DNA from 3 places in the Planococcus donghaensis genome. Region 3 is predicted to be linked to each of the others. Evidence: predicted binding sites of a transcription regulator. Region 3 holds the regulator's gene; each other region holds the start of a gene.
What was found. Region 3 encodes LexA, which represses DNA repair genes until DNA is damaged. Its sites were predicted from a motif close to CGAACATATGTTCG; they were not measured.
Positions count from the first base shown of each region.

Region 1: BCM40_RS15240 (YolD-like family protein) is a predicted target of LexA. The motif match lies at 1,402-1,415, and genes of this name have one in related genera.
Region 2: BCM40_RS11355 (Y-family DNA polymerase) is a predicted target of LexA. The motif match lies at 1,323-1,336, and genes of this name have one in related genera.

Region 1 is NZ_CP016543.2:3,115,587-3,117,861, forward strand. It holds gene BCM40_RS15235 (hypothetical protein) at 1-549, opposite strand, end outside; gene BCM40_RS15240 (YolD-like family protein) at 1,019-1,381, opposite strand; gene BCM40_RS15245 (AbrB/MazE/SpoVT family DNA-binding domain-containing protein) at 1,566-1,817, opposite strand; gene BCM40_RS15250 (hypothetical protein) at 1,829-2,119, opposite strand.
Region 2 is NZ_CP016543.2:2,262,062-2,264,336, forward strand. It holds gene BCM40_RS11350 (YolD-like family protein) at 1-29, opposite strand, end outside; gene BCM40_RS11355 (Y-family DNA polymerase) at 44-1,303, opposite strand; gene BCM40_RS11360 (TRAP transporter permease) at 1,687-2,275, opposite strand, start outside.
Region 3 is NZ_CP016543.2:2,017,747-2,020,021, forward strand. It holds gene BCM40_RS10170 (YneB family resolvase-like protein) at 1-422, opposite strand, end outside; gene yneA (cell division suppressor protein YneA) at 419-736, opposite strand; gene lexA (transcriptional repressor LexA) at 902-1,522, shown strand; gene BCM40_RS10185 (class I SAM-dependent methyltransferase) at 1,656-2,275, opposite strand, start outside.

The sequences.
Region 1 (2,275 bases), 1.1 Mb from region 3:
GAATCTAAAATCATACCCTACTCCATCTACAGCTGTACTGAACCAAAAAGTAGTTGATGCAGGGAATTTTTCATTAAAATCTTCTTCCGTAGAGATTTCATCTTGTATAAAAGAATTTTTCGCTTTTGTTACGGGTATTCTTATTAGCGTATATATCATAGAGCTAGGTAATGGCAAACTATTGAAATGGGCGTCATCGAATGTATAACTTATCAGTCCACCTGTTACTGTTGTCTCTACTTCTTTATAAGACAATCGCTCTACATACTCATCAAGTACGTCATATTTTTCTCCCCAGCTGTCTGGGTGACCACTATTCAATATTATTTCTACTATTGTGCCTTCAGGCAATGCTGTTTCGTATTCAATATGCAATGAATTTTCTTCTTTGTTAAACTCCGAAGTCTTCAAGTCAATATCCAGACTTTTTTCATTAAGCAGTGTTTTTTCTTCCTGTTCTTCAACCTCAATTTGATTTGACACTGTTTCTACTGATCCGCACCCTGCTACTATTAGCATACAGAATACTACAACGATAATCTTCTTCATAATAACCACCTAAAATGTATTTTTGGGACTTCGTTCCTTTTCTAGCTTACTATTTTTCTCCTTAAACTAAAACAAAGAATATAACTTATTTAGTTTAAATTATTTATTTTAAAGGTTATTATTGGAAGATTTTATGATTTACAGGCAGAAGAAGCTTCAAAGCTCGCTTTATTACTATGGCCAGATCATACATTAGAGGAATTTGTTCAAGAAATGAATCAGCTTATTATTTAGGACGACTCCACTATTTTCTTAGCCTATCGCAACAACGAAGTAATTGGATTTGTACAATGTTAACTACGAAATAATTAGATTGAAGAGACAAGTTCAAATCCTGTTGGGTATTTAGAGAAGAGTAGCTCGGTGGTGCACCCCAGAAGTTAGAATTCAAACCTAACTTTTGGGGGGATTTAATAGCAAAGATTAATCAATACTTTTAAAAAGTTATTTCTTGTAAATTGTCTCTTCTCTAATCGATAGCTGAAATGGAGACGACTTCACGAACTGAGACGCTTCTTCTTTTGTTGACCTCCGCATAAATTAATACTTGATTTCGAAAATCGATGTCGATAATGACTCCTTCATGATCATGAAATTCCCCTTCTCTCCACGTTTGAATGCAAATCGAACACTTTCTTTTCATCGCCAGTTCCATTTCTTCTTGGATCAGTTGCAAATCCATTTCGGTTAAATCTGGCTTCGCTACCTTTTCTTCTTTTCCTCGCCATGCTTTAATCAGTTCGACATGGTCGGTCAAAAACATCCCTTGCCACTTAATGATTCCACGGTCTTTGATTTCGCCCACGTGTTTCATGTGTTTATTCCGTTTCATGCAATCACCTCCCAAAAATAAGAACATACGTTCTTAATATACCGCTTAAATTCTATTTCTAAGCATGGGTTTTTAAATAAAAAAAGACCCAAAGAATGAATTCACTCTTCGGATCTTACTACATGGGTATTCAGTTCACTCTTTTTTCAAGACAATCTTCAAGTACCGTCACAGCGTACGTTCATTATTCACTACTCATGTACTGCACAATTTGTTTCAATCCTTCTTTACTAATCCACGCTTCGCCAATTCGAATGGCTTCATCGGCAACTTTTCCCGTTACAGCGCACACGTATCGCTGACGATGAGGTTCAATGATGATTTGGCGTTCATTGTGTGTGATGTCGACTTGGTCGCCCTCATGCAACTGAAAAATATCCAGAATTTCTTTTGGTATAACCAAACGTCCTGCGTTGTTAATTCGTTTTGTATGCACGATTTCCCCCCTTACTCTGCCTTCACACTTTCTTCGACTGCTTGATTGAGTTCTTTTAAGCGTGCTTCATATTTCTTTACTGCTTTTTTATCTTTTTCTTTGGCTAACGCTTCTTCAATTTGCTGTTTCTCTGTTCGCCATTCCTTTAACGCGAGTGCCTTCTTTTCGGCTTCGAGCACCTGGCTCATCCATGCTTCCTCGGTTAAACTGTGTTTTTCAAGAAAACCTTTAGCTCCTTGGAAATCCTTTTCTTCAACAAATGCTTCGATGACGGTTTCAATCCGACAATCTGTTAAATCCACTTGATTCTGCAGTTCTACCGTCCCCTTTCAATTTACACCTATAGGATTTAGAAAGGTCTAGCCACAGACAACTCTGGGAATATATAGGTAGACTCTCGTATTGTCCTGCTTTATCGTTAATCTAGGATTGGCAATGAAAAGACAAGCCCAAATGCT
Region 2 (2,275 bases), 240 kb from region 3:
ACGACTTTTAAATATTTATTGTGTTTCACTCGACCCATCCCCTTTACTCTTTATTGTGTCCGCCGATTAACTTGGTTCGGGCGATGGCAGTACCTGCTTGCGTAGCAGATATGCCACGGTAGATTGCTGAATAGCCATAGCGTTTTCGAATTGTGTCCATCGCTTCTCCAAGTTGTCTGTTTTCAAACTTTTTTTCATCAAACAAACTGAGCTGCATAGATGATTCTTCTTCTAAATTGCTAATAGCCAGTGAAATTTGCCGTACCGGTTTGTGTTGGAAATGCTCTCTGAAAAGACTTTGACAAACACGGTACATCTCCATGGTGTCATTCGTAGCTTCGTCTATAGACCGCGAACGGGAAAACCCTCCTCCAAACGCTGTCTTGCTATAGGCAATACTCAAATGGATAGTTCGCCCTGCACGTCGAGCTTGCCGTGTTCGCATTGCGACGTCCTCACACATCTCTAGAATAATGGTCATGATGTCTTGTTCTTCTATGTAGTCTCTATACAAAATCTGTCCTTTGCCATAGCTAATTTGGCCTTCGACTAAGGGTGATCCCATATCCGAAAGATCGATGCCATTTGCATGTTGATAGAGTTGATTGCCCATAATACCAAATTGTTTTTCTAGAACAGAAACGTCGGTACACGCTAAATCTCCCACTGAAAAAATGCCCATAGTGTTTAAGGTTTTCTCTGTTCGAGATCCGATCCCCCACATTCGACTCAGTGGTTGGACTGGCCACAATTTCTTCGGAACATCGCTATAGCCCCAATAAGCAAACCCTGTATTTTTCCCTTCTAAATCCAATGCTAACTTCGCCAACAACATATTTGGCCCTCCGCCCACTGAGGATGGCAGTTTAAAAGAGTCTAATAATTCTTGCTGAATACGGCGCATAGTAGATTCGGGTGGTCCCCATAGTTTCTCGGTACCGGTCAGTTCGATAAAACTTTCGTCAACACTGTAAATATGAATCGATTCTTTCGGCGCATAACTTGCCAACAATTCTGTAATCGCCATAGATTTTTGCAAATACAATTTCATTTTCGGCTCTACTAATAAAATATCTTGATGATTTGGAATTTCAAACAGCCGCGTACCTGTCCTAACACCAAAACGTTTTTTCATCATTGGCGATGCTGCTAGTACTACACTGCCTTTTCGTTCCTGATTCCCGACAACTGCAAGACAAACTTCTAGAGGGTCCAGTCCAAGCTCAACCGCCGAAACACTCGCGTAAAAGCCGCACATATCGATGCAGAAGATAGAAGCTTTCGGTAGTTCCTGCTTCTTCATCATACTCACCTCTCAAAAGGGAACGTTTGTTCTTATCTTATACCACGTTTTCCTACTCGGCAATCCTTTTTGAAAAAATAAAAAATCTATAACATAGGTATCAGCAAATTTTTCTCTATTCGCCAAAATTTCTAACAACTTTACATTTTCCGGTGAACAAGATATGATGAATCTAGTAACAAGTTCGACATCCATCATTCTTATGAGATTTCAACAATCAGTAAGAATTATTGGGTGCCAAACCCACTGCAAGCTTTAGGAACAAAGTTTGCTTTGAAAAAGTCATCACTTTCGAGTGATGGCTTTTTTCGTTTATTTAAGGAAAAGGAAAAGAACGCAAAAAGAAACCGGTCAGGCTAGTGCCTGACCGGTTTCTTTTTAGTTTATACTTCTGCTGTTTTACTAGGTTTTTTATCACGTGCCATCCATTGGATACCAAACAAGATAAGAAATAACACGGCTCCAATAATATCAGTCATGCCTTCTGGATAAATTAAAGCTAATCCAGTTGCAAATGTGATAATGCGTTCGAACCAGTTAAGCTTACGATACCAATACCCGATCAATCCGGCACCAATTGCTACCATCCCGGATAACGCGGTAATCAATACCCAGATCAATTCTGGCCAAGTCGTATCAATCATTAACAACGACGGAGATAAAACGAACATATACGGAATGATAAAGGCTGCTGCTGCTAATTTAGCTGCAGTAAAACCAGTTCGTATTGGCTCGCCGCCTGAAATACCTGACGCGGCAAATGCTGCAAGTGCAACAGGTGGTGTGATATCGGCAATAATACCAAAATAGAAAACAAACAAATGGGCAGATAATGCGACCACAAGTGGGACTGCTGCTCCAACTGGCTCATCTAACATTAACAGCGTAATAATAGCTGGTGCTGCGATAGTAGACGTAATAACATAGTTGGCAGTTGTCGGTGATCCCATACCTAGGACAATCGCTGCTAAC
Region 3 (2,275 bases):
CCTCGTTTAATTTTAGCATTGTGTATTTTACGCTGATATTCTTCAACAATCGCTAATATTTCTAAAACCATGTCATCCATATCGTTTAATGCAATGGGTCCTTGATCTGACAATGTATAAACTTTCACATCGTATTTTTTCATCACATGTAACAGCGCTATGCGTGCATGACCTCTGCCTAAGCGTGTTTCATCTTGTATAAACACTGCTTCTACTTTTTCAGTTTTAATGCTGTTGAGCATTTCTAATAATCCATCACGGTCCATTTCGTATCCACTATGTTGATCAGTGAATACACCATCTACTTTATAGGATTGTTGAAATGCAAACTTCATCAATTCTTCTTCTTGTCTTTCTAGTGAAGATTCCTGCGTATCTTTTGTCGTGCTGACACGACAATATATAAAAGCGTTTTTCTTCATTCAGAATCACCTGCAAATGCACTTGTTTCATCTGGAGAAAAATTTAGTTGTTCACTGGGTATTTTAAGTGATTGTCCAGCAATAATTTTTGCAGTAGAAAGATTATTTTCTTTCATAATTTCCTCAATCCATTCATGATGGGGAGTCGAACCACTAAAAGATTCAGCTAATGTCCAAAGTGTATCCCCTTCTTCTATTTTTACTTGGCTGGTTTGTACACTATTTGTATTATGAGTCAAAATTACGTAAAAAGTAAATACCATAATTAAAGCAAAGAATAAGATTAGGTAAGAATTTTGTCGGATGATTGTCATCTAAATCGCCTCCTGAGAATAAGTGCTCGGAATGTATGTTCTCATAATAATGCGAACAAGTGTTTTTGTCAACGATAAAATTCGAACCTATGTTTGCATTTCATAGCCCGAGTTGGTATACTATTGGTAGAAATCCAGTAGAACTACTCAAATGAGGTGAAACGGTTGAAAAAAGTATCTAAACGTCAAGAAGACATACTGACATTCATAAAAGAAGAAGTCCGCCTAAAAGGCTATCCACCTTCCGTTCGTGAAATTGGAGAAGCAGTTGGCCTAGCATCTAGTTCGACCGTTCATGGTCACTTGGCACGCCTTGAAAGTAAAGGCCTGATCCGTCGTGATCCTACAAAACCAAGAGCAATTGAAGTTATCAGCACCGAAGAAGCATTAATTGATAAAAGTCCAGTATTGCACGTTCCATTAATCGGTAAAGTCACAGCAGGTATGCCAATTACAGCTATTGAGAATGTTGAAGAATACTTCCCGCTACCTCAAAGCTACGGTACGGAAGATGATCATATTTTCATGCTCGAAATTATGGGTGAAAGTATGATTGAAGCAGGAATTTTAAACGGAGATTATGTGGTGGTAAAACAACAGCAAACCGCTAATAACGGTGATATTGTTGTTGCGATGACTGCAGAAGACGAAGCAACAGTAAAACGTTTCTTCCGCGAAGATAACTATTTCCGCTTACAGCCAGAAAATTCTTCAATGGATCCAATCATTGTGGATCAAGTTTCTATTTTAGGTAAAGTGGTTGGCGTTTATCGCCAAATCCATTAAAAAGAATTTTGATTAAATTGCTATAGTAAAAATAAAAATAGGCATTGGAATAGAACTATTCCAATGCCTATTTTTTTATATTTTAACACAGTAATTTTTCAACTCAATATTTTTATTATGTAAACAAAAACCTTTATTGTTTAATACAGCTAAAAGCTAAAATAACGGGGATTCTTTTTCTACGTTCGTATTCTTCTTCATCATGAAAATCTTGACGTCTTGGCATACCTTCACGAAGACCGGTAATTGTAAATCCTGCCTTTGTTAAAGAGGCAAAGTAACTCTCAATCGTTCGATGATGTTTAACTACAATTTTATCTATCCACGGCTCATGTCGCTCGCCTTCTTTAAAGTAGTCATCGACAACCCAATTCCCTCTTCTTTCACCTGTCTTTTTGCTCTCAAAAGAAGAAGTTGTTAAAGGGTGTTGAACACTAAAGACAAACTGTCCCCCATTCTTTAAGCTGTTGTGAATGTTAATGAATAACTCATCTATCTTTATTAAATAGTGAATGGCCAAACGGGAAGTAACTAGATCAAAATGTTCTTGCGGAAAATCGAACGATTCCATCGTGGATTTTGTAATCTCACCTTGAAGGCCTTCCAAATTTTGAGATGCTAGTTTACTCATTTGTTCAGATCCTTCTACTCCTTGGTAGTAAAGTGCTCCTAACTCCATTAACTCTTTTCCGAACTCGGCATCTCCACAACCTAAATCCAATATGCGTTTGTCTTGCACACCTGTAAGTAAGT